DNA from 3 places in the Labrys methylaminiphilus subsp. lupini genome. Region 1 is predicted to be linked to each of the others. Evidence: predicted binding sites of a transcription regulator. Region 1 holds the regulator's gene; each other region holds the start of a gene.
The links. Region 1 encodes PhoB, which activates phosphate uptake and scavenging genes when phosphate is short. Its sites were predicted from a motif close to TGTCATNNANCTGTCAT; they were not measured.
Positions count from the first base shown of each region.

Region 2: a site for PhoB is predicted at 1,428-1,444, ahead of ACN6KF_RS09980 (RNA degradosome polyphosphate kinase). Genes of this name have one in related genera too.
Region 3: a site for PhoB is predicted at 1,657-1,673, ahead of ACN6KF_RS04460 (glycerophosphodiester phosphodiesterase family protein). Genes of this name have one in related genera too.

Region 1 covers NZ_JBMDIH010000001.1:3,724,470-3,728,498, reverse strand. Annotated here, with positions in the region: gene ACN6KF_RS17650 (RNA polymerase sigma factor) at 1-1,055, shown strand, start outside; gene ACN6KF_RS17645 (hypothetical protein) at 1,074-1,811, opposite strand; gene phoB (phosphate regulon transcriptional regulator PhoB) at 1,952-2,653, opposite strand; gene phoU (phosphate signaling complex protein PhoU) at 2,667-3,386, opposite strand; gene pstB (phosphate ABC transporter ATP-binding protein PstB) at 3,422-4,029, opposite strand, start outside.
Region 2 covers NZ_JBMDIH010000001.1:2,109,711-2,113,739, reverse strand. Annotated here, with positions in the region: gene ACN6KF_RS09985 (hypothetical protein) at 1-1,133, opposite strand, end outside; gene ACN6KF_RS09980 (RNA degradosome polyphosphate kinase) at 1,679-3,853, shown strand; gene ACN6KF_RS09975 (Ppx/GppA family phosphatase) at 3,882-4,029, shown strand, end outside.
Region 3 covers NZ_JBMDIH010000001.1:958,271-962,299, forward strand. Annotated here, with positions in the region: gene ACN6KF_RS04455 (ABC transporter substrate-binding protein) at 4-1,074, opposite strand; gene ACN6KF_RS04460 (glycerophosphodiester phosphodiesterase family protein) at 1,742-3,139, shown strand; gene ACN6KF_RS04465 (hypothetical protein) at 3,247-3,627, shown strand; gene ACN6KF_RS04470 (DUF1697 domain-containing protein) at 3,655-4,029, opposite strand, start outside.

The DNA.
Region 1 (4,029 bases):
GGCTCCTGACCGCGGCCCGGCGCCGGCAGATCGACGCGGCCCGCCGCGCCAAGCTGCGCGGCGAAAAGGCGGACGAGGTCATCCGCCATGTCGAGGCCCTCGCCTCCGAGCAGGCCGAACAGCCTGTCATTCCCGATGAGCGCCTGCGCCTGATGTTCGCTTGTGCTCATCCCTCGCTCGATGCCGCCGTGCGCGCGCCCTTGATCCTGCAGACGATATTGGGGTTCGACGCCGGCGCGATCGCCAGCGCCTTCCTGGTTTCACCTGCGGCGATGAGCCAGAGATTGGTGCGGGCCAAGCTCAAGATCAAGCAGGCCGCCATCCCCTTCCGGATCCCGGAACCCGACGAGTTGCCCGGTCGTCTCGAAGCGGTACTGGAGGCCGTCTATGCCGTCTATGCCGAGGGCTGGGCCGATCCCGAAGGGGCGCAGGCCCGCGAGCGCAATCTGTCGGTGGAAGGCATCTGGCTCGGCCGGTTGCTGGTCTCGCTCCTGCCCGGCGAGCCGGAAGTGCTCGGCCTGCTGGCCCTGATGCTGCATGCCGAGGCGAGGCGGGCTGCACGCCGTAGCCCGGTCGGCGACTATATCCCGTTGGAACAGCAGGATACCACGCGTTGGGATGCCGCCCTGATCGAGGAGGCTGAGGCTTTGCTCGCCAGGGCCGGGCAGGCGCGACAGATCGGTCGCTATCAGCTCGAAGCCGCGCTGCAATCGGCCCATGCCAATAGGCGCATCTGCGCGACGACGGACTGGGCCGCGATCGTCACGCTGTATGAGGCCTTGGTACTACTGACCGCGTCCCCCGTCGCTGCCATCAACAGAGCCGTGGCGCTCGCCCGTCTTGCGGGACCGCAAGCCGGATTGGCCGGGCTCGACGAGGTCGCCAGCGACAGGCGGATCGCCGATTACCAGCCTTATTGGGCTGCACGCGCGGACTTGCTGGCCCGCGCCGCAAGGCAGGAGGAGGCCCGCAACGCCTATTCGCGGGCGATCGGGCTGGAGAGTGATCCCGTCATCCGCCGTTATCTGCAAGGGCGCCTGGCGGCTCTGGGCTGATATCGGCGCCTGCAGAAGCTATTGGGGATAGCGGCCATTGAAGGGCGGGGCCTCGATCCACCATTGCGGTGTATAGGCGCGCTTGATCGGGCAACGGATCAATGTGTCTTCATCGAGCCACAGCTGCCGCTCGGGGGCGGGGGTCATCACGATGGTTTCCGCCGTGCCGGAGCGGCCGCTTCGCAGGGCCTGGTCCTGCGCCGGCGAGCTGCCGCATCGAAGCTGCAGCGTCGCCTGGAACTTGGCGCTGGAAGGCTCCTCGCCATCGGCCTCGATGACCGCGCAATATTTGCCGTAGAGCTGGATGGCAGGACCGGCTGCCCGTAGAAGCTGCACGGAAACCCGGTTGCCTGGCGTCGCCCCCTGCTTGTCGCAGCCATCGTCCTGCAAGGCATAGATGCCGTCGGCATAGTTGCCCGCCTTCTGGGCATAGGACATGCGCGTGGCGGGCGCGCGTCCGGCCTGCCTGACGGACAAGACGGTCCTGATCTGCCTGCTGCCATCGGGTGCGACCTCCACCATGGCCTCGACCTCGCATCGCGAGCCTTCCTTGCAGATACCGGCGACCTGCTCCTGCATGTCGCTGTCGGCTGCGATGAAGCAATCCTTGCCGATATAGGAGCCCGCCAAGCCGGAGCCGGTACCGAACTCGCCCGAACACAAGGTTTTCTTGAGCTTGGCCGCTGCGGCATCGCTGGGAAGCAGCGCCAACGAACTGGCAGTCAAAAGCGACGCGACGAGCAAGGAACGGATCATGGCAACCCCGGCATTTTCTTTGGCAAGTCGTCTTATCGCAAGCCTCTGAAATCGCCTAGATCGGGCGAGTACCGGGTACGTGATGCGACAAGGCCGGCGGCGAGCCGCCGGCCTTGGTGTCGGGCGATGAAATATCCGTCCTAGGCCTGCTTGGCGAAGGTCTCGTCGAAGGAATAGCCGGCGCCGCGAACCGTGCGGATCGGGTCGATCTCGCGCGTGCGGTTCATCGCCTTGCGCAGTCGCCCGACATGCACGTCGACCGTGCGCTCGTCGATGTAGACGTCGCGGCCCCAGACGCTGTCGAGCAATTGCTCGCGTGCGAACACGCGTCCCGGCGCCTGCATCAGGAATTCGAGCAGGCGGAATTCGGTCGGGCCGAGGCGGATCTCGCGATTGCCGCGATGAACGCGCTTGGTCTCGCGGTCGAGGGAAATGTCACCGGCCTTGAGCAGGGAGGCGACGTGATCGGGCTTGGCCCGACGCAGCAGAGCGCGGACGCGGGCCGAGAGTTCCGGCACGGAGAAGGGCTTGACGACATAATCGTCGGCGCCGGTGGCCAGACCCCGCACACGCTCGGTTTCCTCGCCACGCGCCGTGAGCATGATCACGGGCAGGCGCTCGGTTTCCGGCCGCATGCGGATGCGCCGGCACAATTCGATACCCGACAACCCCGGCAGCATCCAGTCCAGCAATACCAGATCCGGCACGCTTTCGCGCAGGCGGATCTCGGCATCGTCACCGCGCGCCACACTGTCGACCTCATAGCCTTCGGCTTCGAGATTGTAGCGCAGCAGCAGGGTCAATGCTTCTTCGTCCTCGACGATCAGAACCTTGGGAGGCATGGCCTATCCCTTGTTACTTAGCCGGCACAGGAAGGTCGACGAGATCGGTGCTGTTGTCCGCCTTGGGCCGCTCGCCGGCCGGCGATTCACCGGTCACCAGGTAATGCACCGTCTCGGCGATGTTGGTGGCATGGTCGCCGATGCGCTCGATGTTCTTGGCGCAGAACAGCAGATGGGTGCAGAAGCCGATATTGCGCGGATCTTCCATCATGTAGGTCAGCAATTCGCGGAACAGCGAGGTGTACATCGCATCGATCTCGCCGTCCGAACTCCAGACCGAGAGCGCTTCTTCGACATTGCGCTGGGCGAAGGCGTCGAGGACCTGCTTGAGCTGCTCGAGCACCAGGTCAGCCATATGATCGAAACCGCCGAAGAGCTGGGCCGGCTGCGCATGGCTGTGGATGGCGACCACGCGCTTGGCGACGTTCTTGCCGAGGTCGCCGATGCGTTCGAGATCGTTGGCCACCCGCAGGGCCGAGACGATTTCGCGCAGGTCGAGTGCCAGTGGCTGGCGCTTGGCGATGACCAGGATAGCCCGGTCCTCGACCTGGCGCTGGAGCTTGTCGATCGCCAGATCGAGCTCGATCACGGCCTTGGCGCGCTGGGTGTCGCGCTTGAGCAGGGCTTCGACGCTGTCGGCTACGCTCTTCTCTGCATAGCCACCCATTTCGGCGATCATGTTGCGCAATTCGCGCAATTCCTGATCGAAGGATGTAACGATGTGGTCGGACATGCCGCCTCCAAATGAATTCGACGCTGGCCGAGGGATCAGCCGAAGCGGCCGGTGATGTAATCCTGTGTACGGCTGTCGTTCGGGGTGGTGAACATCTTGTTGGTCTGGCCGACCTCGATGAGGTCACCCAGATAGAAGAAGGCCGTCACATCCGCGCAACGCGCCGCCTGCTGCATATTGTGCGTGACGATGACGATGGTGAAGTCCCGCTTCAATTCGTCGATCAGTTCCTCGATCTTGGCGGTCGAGATCGGATCGAGCGCGGAGGTCGGCTCGTCCAGCAGCACGACTTCGGGCTTCACCGCGATGGTGCGGGCGATGCACAGGCGCTGCTGCTGGCCACCGGACATGCCGAGCGCAGAGGCGTGCAGGCGGTCCTTGACCTCGTTCCACAGGGCGGCCTTGGTCAGGCACCATTCGACTCGGCTGTCCATTTCCGCCTTGGAGATCGACTCATGCAGGCGCACGCCGAAGGCGATGTTGTCATAGATCGACATCGGGAAGGGCGTGGGCTTCTGGAACACCATGCCGATGCGGGCGCGCAGCACTGCCGGATCGATCTCCTTGCCGATGACGTTCTGACCATCGAGCAGCACGCGGCCCTTGGCAGTCTGGCCCGGATAGAGGTCGTACATGCGGTTGA
Region 2 (4,029 bases), 1.6 Mb from region 1:
AGCCAGTTGCCGCCCTTGATGGACAGATGCGAGACCTGTCTTGCGTCGACATGCCCCTCATAGGCATCGCAGGAGAAATTATCCGCCACATATTGGAGGGGAGAATAACCCTTGTAATCGGAATCGATCTGGATGCAGGTGCCTACCTCCCCGGCCGCCGAATTGATCAGGCTCTGATCCTCGAGCCCTAGCATCTTTGGGGGATTGGTCGACTGGAAGCGATATCCGACCCTGTAGTGCTGTGTCAGCGTGTTCTGGATCCGATTGACGAAGGTGTTCGTTCCGCGAAACCAGATGCCGGTTCCCGCGGTGGCGAGGCCTTTGCGCGACGGTCCGGCAGTGATCATCCCGCCCTCGATCGTGGTGCCGGCCGAATTGACCAGGACCATGCCGGTGTTGAAGTTCTCTAGGGCGAAGTTGGAGTAGGTTCCATTGACGCTGGGTGCAAACCTGGCGTTGATTCCGATGGTGTTCGTGGAAGCGGTATCGCTGGACTGGAACTTGATGCCTTGGAGTTCCAGCTTATCTCCCTTCGGGGCGCCGGCATGGCAGTGATCCCAGCCATTACTGGCGCCGAAGCGAAATATGGTGAGTTCCGGTCCGGCTCCTTCGAAACGAATGCTCTTACCGCAGGGAGAGGTGATCGGCGCGGAGAAACGCCCAGTCAGAGGGCCTAGACGGAACTTCAGGGCGCCCGGCCTCGTCTGGATCAGCGAGTTGATCACGGTGCCGTCGATCTCATCCGAAAGGGCGCGGGCTGCCGGAAGTATCATCTGCCACTGTGCCAGGGACCAGCCGGCGGTACTGCGGCCGTTGAGAGTGGCGACGCTGGACAAGGGGTGACTGCCTCCATCGCCTATAAACCCATAGGATCTCAGGACGCGCTCGTCGATATCTCCCTGATTGCGGAGGTTCGAAGGCAACTCGAAAGCGCCCGTCGTTGGGTTGAAGCAGCCGATGAGCGCGGTTCCATTTCTATTCGGATCGCCGGAATCCCGTACCGAGACGCATCCGGATGCGCCGGATTGATCGGCTTGGAGGGCTGGGCTGGTGTTGGTCCGGGCCACAATGTGCATCGGTTGAAGGAGCAAGACGGTCAGGATGACCATGGAGAAAAATATGAGCCTGCGCATGCCGGATTTGCTCCTATGCAGAGTCCTCTTGATTGAACCATGGTTACAATCAAGAGGACTCTGCAAGACACCAAACATTTGCGAGGTTTATGGGCAAGGCCTGTCCGTGGGTCTTGTCGGTAAACTCTGCTTGGAACGGACAAATCGTTTCGTCCGTCGTAGATGAACGATTGGAGGGCCGGTCGGAAGATGCCTCATACAGTCCGGTCGGGGCCAGTTCGTTCAGCCAATCCGGGGAGGCTCCACAGGCGATGGGGAGGAGTTTTGCGAATTTTCCCCATGGCGGTCATTTTATGTGACAGCATTGTCATATAGGCGGCCTAAGCAGATTTCCCCATGACGGGCAGCGATTCCGACCGGCGGGACCTGTAACGCCGGCCTAAAGCGTTTTACGATTTGGCGGTCACGCCAAGAATCGCAAGGACGCGTCGAACCAGAGAGCGAGAGCAAAGCGCGTTTAGACGGAAACGCTTGTTTGCTCCGGGACATAGTGAGCGGCATTGACGACCATGACCAGCACGGCACAGACGGCGGAAGAGAGTGTGATGCGAGGCGAGACGGCGCGCGAGGCGGCTCCTGCTCAGGACCCGATCGCACTGCGCGTCAGCCCGGATCGCTTCATCAACCGCGAAATTTCCTGGCTGCAATTCAATCGCCGCGTGCTGGAGGAGGCGTCCAACAAGAGCCACCCTCTGCTTGAGCAGTTGCGCTTCCTGTCGATCTCGGCCAGCAATCTCGACGAGTTCTTCATGGTGCGCGTCGCCGGCCTGATCGGCCAGGTGCGAGAGGACGTCACGGCGCGCAGCCCCGATGGCCTGTCGCCGGCCGAACAACTCGTCAAGATCGGCGAGGCCGTATCCAAGCTTGCCAGCGACCAGCAGAAACGCTGGACCGAGTTGCGCGACGATCTGTTGCTCGAAGGCATCGTGATCACCGAGCCGCGCGATCTGTCCAAGGCGGAGCGCGCCTGGCTGGACGATTATTTCCTCAGCTACATCTTTCCGATCCTCACCCCGCTGGCGGTGGATCCGGCCCATCCGTTCCCCTTCATCCCCAATCTCGGCTTCACCATCGCCCTGCAGCTCAAACGCGTCAGCGACGGGCGCATGTTGAACGCCCTGATCCGCGCGCCGCACAAGGTGGAGCGCTTCATCCGCCTGCCGGATTTCGCCGAGACAGGGGCGGCCCGCTACATCACGCTCGAAAATCTGGCGGTGCTGTTCATCGCCAAGCTGTTTCCCGGCTACACCGTGAAAGGGCAGGGCTCCTTCCGCGTCATCCGCAACTCGGATCTGGAAGTCGAGGAAGAGGCCGAAGACCTGGTGCTACTGTTTGAGACGGCGTTGAAACAGCGCCGGCGCGGCGTGGTGATCCGCCTTGAGATCGAAGCCGGCATGCCCGACAGCATCCGCCAATTCGTCACCGAGGAACTCGATGTCGCCGACGACGCGGTCTTTCGCGTCGAGGGTATGCTCGCCCTCAACGAATTGTCGCAACTCGTCGGGCTCGACCGTCCGGACCTCAAATTCAAGCCCTATTCGCCGCGTTCGCCCGAACGTATCCGCGATCATGGGGCCGATGCCTTCGCCGCCATCCGGCAGAAGGACATCCTGGTGCACCATCCCTACGAATCCTTTGACGTCGTGGTGCAGTTTCTCAACCAGGCGGCGCGCGATCCGAACGTGGTCGCCATCAAGCAGACACTCTATCGCACCTCCTCCAACAGCCCGATCGTCAAGGCACTCGCCGAGGCGGCCGAGGCCGGCAAATCGGTGACGGCGCTGGTGGAACTGAAGGCGCGCTTCGACGAGGAAGCCAACATACGCTGGGCGCGCGACCTCGAGCGTGCAGGTGTGCAGGTGGTGTTCGGCTTCATCGAGCTGAAAACCCACGCCAAGCTCTCGCTGGTGGTGCGGCGCGAGATGGGCCAGCTCGTATCCTATTGCCATGTCGGCACCGGCAACTACCACCCGATCACCGCACGCATCTACACGGACCTGTCCTTCTTTACCGCCGATCCTGTGATCGCGCGCGACGTCTCGCGTATCTTCAACTTCATCACCGGCTATGCCGAGCCGGCGGCGCTGGAACGCATGGCGGTCTCGCCCGTCTCGCTGAAGCAACGCATCCTCGATCACATCAACGCCGAGATCGAGCACGCCAAGGCCGGCAGGCCAGCGGCGATCTGGGCCAAGTGCAATTCGCTGGTCGATACCATGATCATTGATGCGCTTTATGCCGCCAGCCAGGCGGGAGTGCAGGTGGATCTGGTGGTGCGCGGCATCTGCTGCCTGCGGCCGGGAGTGCCGGGCCTGTCGGAGAACATCCGCGTCAAGTCGATCGTCGGCCGCTTCCTGGAGCATGGCCGCATCTACGCCTTCGGCAACGGGCATGGCCTGCCGCACCAGAAGGCGGCCCTCTACATTTCCTCGGCCGATCTGATGGAACGCAACCTCGACCGCCGCGTCGAAGCGCTCTGCCCGATCCTCAATCCGACGGTGCACGAGCAGGTCCTCGATCAGATCATGATCGCCAACCTTATCGACAACCAACAGAGCTGGAGCATCTTGCCCGATGGGACCGCCGAACGCATAGTCCCGCAGCCTGATGAAGAGCCCTTCAACGCCCATAAATATTTCATGACCAATCCCAGCCTATCGGGACGAGGCAAATCTCTTGAACACAATTCTCCCAGAACGCTCCTCAGCCGCAGACGCTGATACCGTTCCTCACGTCCAGGCCGCCGATATTGCGGGTCCGAGGCCGTGGCAGCCCGGATTCGCACAGGGCCGCATCTGCCAGGGTCCGCCGATCGCGACCATCGACATCGGCTCCAACTCGGTTCGTCTCGTGGTCTATGAAGGGCTGACGCGCAGCCCGACAGCCGTCTTCAACG
Region 3 (4,029 bases), 2.8 Mb from region 1:
TGCTTACTGTGTGATGCCGAGCTTCTTGCAGCCTTCGGCATAGCGTCCGCCGCAGAGCTGATCTGCCGTGGCGATCTTCTTGTCGATGATCTCCGCCTTGAGGTTCTCGGAGGTCACGATGACCGGCACGAACAGCTTGGAGGGCGTGTCGAACAGGGTGGCCTCAGCCTTGGGGGTCTTGCCGCCAAGGAGTTCGAAGGCGACATCGGCGGCGGCGGCGGCGACGATCTCGCTCGGTTTGGAGATGGTATTGTACTGGTCGCCGGCAATGATCAACTGCAGGGCAGCGAGGGTGGCATCATTGCCGGTGACGGGCGGCACGGGGTCGAAGCCGGCCGCCTTGAAGGCTGCGATCGCGCCGCCACCGGTGCCGTCATTGGCAGCGACCACGCCGACGATCTTCTTGCTGAAGCGCGAGATCTGGCCACTGGCCCATTGCTGGGCGTTTGAAGGCAGCCAGTTGGGCGTGTCGAATTCGGCCAGGGTCTTGTAGCCGCCGCTCTTCAGGCCCTCATGGATGCCGTCGCGGATCAGCCGGGCGGCTGCGTCGGTCGGCGAGCCGTTGATCTGCAGCACGCCGGTGTCCTCGGTCGGCGCCTTCGTCGCCTTCAGATGCTCGACCAGGGATTCGGCAATGGCCTTGCCGATCGCCTTATTGTCGAAGGACACGTAGAAATCGGCCTTGGCGTCGGGGATGGGGCGGTCATAGGCGATGACCTTGATGCCCTGGCTCTGGGCCTGCTTGACCATGGAGGCCGCGGCGGCCGAGTCGACCGGATCGAGCACGATGACCTTGGCACCCTGCGTGATCACCGAGTTGAACTGCTGCTGCTGCTTGGAGATGCTGGCGTCGGCGTTCTGGTAGAGCACCTTGCAGCTCTCGCACAGCTTCTTCATCTGGGCGACGAAGCCGGGATGATCATGTTCTTCATAGCGGGTCGAGCCCTGATCGGGCATGAGGAACGCCACGGTGGCGTCCTTGACGGCGGCGTCCTGCGCCAGGGCAGAGGCGCTGCCAAGCAGGGACAGGGCGAGGACGGCGATGCCGGTCGATTTCAAGGATGTGAGTTTCATTCGGGCTTTCTCCCTAGGACTTTATGATTGTTCGAATGATCGATGGTGACGTTGCGCGGCCGAGATTGGTCTAGTGTCCGCCGCGTTCCGGGATGGAGCTTGGCGGTACAACGCATTGGCTGGCCGCAGGGTACCAAGGCGCTGCTATTTTTTGATCGGCGCGTCAGACCCGGCTTGCCGCCGGACCATGGTCAACTGGAAGAAGCAGGGTGATTGGGAGCGCTGGCGCGTGATCCGCGGCGCGTAATGCCGTTTCGAGCCGGGATGACATGGATTGGCGATAATGCTCGCAGCGCCTCTCCCGGGCCGCTTTCGGATCCCTGGGCATGACCGTCTCCCCCAAATGCGGCCGGCTTGACCCTGCCGCTCTTGCCGTCGAGCCAATGACTCTCCAGTCCCATTAAGCTAACCCGTTGGGGAAACTACGTGCCACCACGTTTCACGGGTTGTGGTGATACTTTTTTGATCGCCGAGGCGCAGATCCGGCTGTCTTCCCAGCCGGGGCCCGTTGCGGGTCAAAAATGATGCGTCCGTGTTTCGGCCGGACACGGCGCGGCGTGGTTCTCGTCGACTTGCTTCACCGGTCATCCGGTTGTCAGAAAATTACGACAAGAACATAGGGGCGGGCATTCAGGGGCGATGGCGAGCAAAGGGTGGAGATCCGGTCATGAAATTTGGTTGCGCGAGATGGAATGCTCTTGTCGGTGTGGCTTTGCTCGGCGCTGCCGCCGTGGGCATGGCCCCGTCTTCGGCAGTCCTTGCTCAAACCGCTAGCGCACCGACAGGCGCCAAGTCTTTTCTGACCCTCGACGGCAAGCCGCCGCTGGTCATCGGACATCGTGGCCTGCCGGGCCTCGCGCCGGAAGAGACGGAGGCTTCCTATGATCTGGCCGCGGCCCTCGGGACGGATGCGCTGGAAGAGGATCTGCATTTGACCAAGGATTGCGTGCTGGTGGCGCGCCACAATCCCTGGCTGAGCGACAATACCAACGTTGCGGAGGTGGCCAAGACCAATGCTGAGGTCGCCGCCCGCAAACGCACGGTGCCCGGGGTCACGGTCAAGGTGAAATGGCCCCAGTCGCCGACCAGCGGACCTGCCGAATACCTCACCGACCTGACCGATCCGGCCAATCCCCAATCGGTGCTGAAGTCCCTGGTTGTCGACGGCGAAGACCATACCAATGATTGGTCGATCACCGATTTCACCATGGCTGAGCTGAAGAATTGGATCGCCGGCACCACCTATGACGCGGCCAATGAGCGGCCGAAGGTGTTCAACGGCAAGTTCCCGATCCTCAGCTTCCAGGAGGTCATCGACATCGCCAAGGCCAAGAGTAAGGAAACCGGACGCCCGATCGCCGTCTATCCGGAAACCAAGAACCCATCCTGGAACAATGCGCAGGCCATCGCCAATGGCTGCGGCGCGCCGGGCAGCCGTCCGCTCGAAGATGCCCTGATCAAGATCATCAAGGACAATGGCCTCAACACCAAGGAAGCCCCCATCCTGGTGCAGAGCTTTGAGCCGAGCAGCCTGAAATATATGCGCAAGCACGGTCTGGAGACCCGGCAGGTCCAGCTCATCGATGGGGATGGCATCGACTTCAAGACCGGCAAGGTCCTCTATGACGACATCACCAATTCCCGCCCCTTCGATTGGACCGTCTCGGGCGACCCGCGCTGGTTCGACGCCATGCTGAGCCCGACGGGCCTGGCAGAGATCAAGAGCTATGCCGACGGCATCGGTCCCTGGAAGCCTCAGATCGTCTCGCTCAAGATCTCGCCCTGGAAGGAAATCAATGCCGATGGCACACCCTTCAAGGGATCGACGCCTGATGCTTCGACCCAGGATCCGACCAGCCTCGTCGCCGACGCGCACAAGGCGGGCCTGTTCGTGCATGTCTTCACTTTCCGGAACGAGAAGAAATATCTGGCCGCCGACTATCGCGGAGATCCGAGCCTGGAATATCTGAAGTTCTTCCGCCTGGGCGTGGATGGCGTCTTTACCGATTTCACCCATACGGGCGTCGGTGCCCGCGCCGCGTATCTGCGCGAACTCGGTTGGTAGGAAACCGCCATCACAAATCCGTATGAAAGCGGCAATGTCGGCGTAATCCCGATCTAGCAAGATCCCCCGAGCGCGGGCGGAACGGCATCGCGCTCTGGACCTTCGACATGCGGATCTATTTCCTCTGCCTTTGGCTGCTCGCTCCCTTGGCTGCCCTGCCGGTGCTGGTTTCCACGCCCAAGCCGGTGACGGTTGTTGCCAATCCGTGGCAGGACCTCCTGATGCTCGAGGTCATGGCGACCGAAACGATCGCGCTGGCTTCGAAGGAAGATCTGGAGGCCGCCGAGAAGCGGATCGGCGATTTCGAGGCGGTCTGGCAAAATGCCGAGATCCATGTGAAGCCCTGGGACGGCAGACTTTGGCGGCTGATCGATCAGGCGATCATGCGGGCAGGCGCGGAATTGCGTGGCAGCGAGCGCAGCCCGGTCCGAGCGCGGGCAGCCCTGTCGAGCCTGCTGGCTGCCTTGAACAGCCGGGTGGGTGGATGATGATTTTGGCTGTCCTGCGCAGCAACGTTACACGGCCAGTTTCAAGACCGTGTTCCAGTTGCGGCCGGTCACCAGCGTACCGAGATGGCGCTCGATCAGCTTGGTGGTGAGCTTGGAGCGGGCGATGCCGTCCGGGTAATGGGCATAGAGACAGCGCTCACTGGCGGCGATGCGTTCGCGCCCCTGGATCGCCGCGCGCAAGGAAGCGAGCGCGGGGCCGGCAATCTCGCCCTTGCTGGGAAGGGCGAGCAACTGGGCGGGGTGCGCTTCTGCCTCGATCTGGAAGGGATTGGCTGCGATCAGGGCCTGCCATTCCGGCATGGTGCGGATCATGAAGGCGGCCGGGACGCCGAAGCTCTCGGCGACAGCCTGTTCCCAGCGCTGCTCCAGATCCGGCACCGC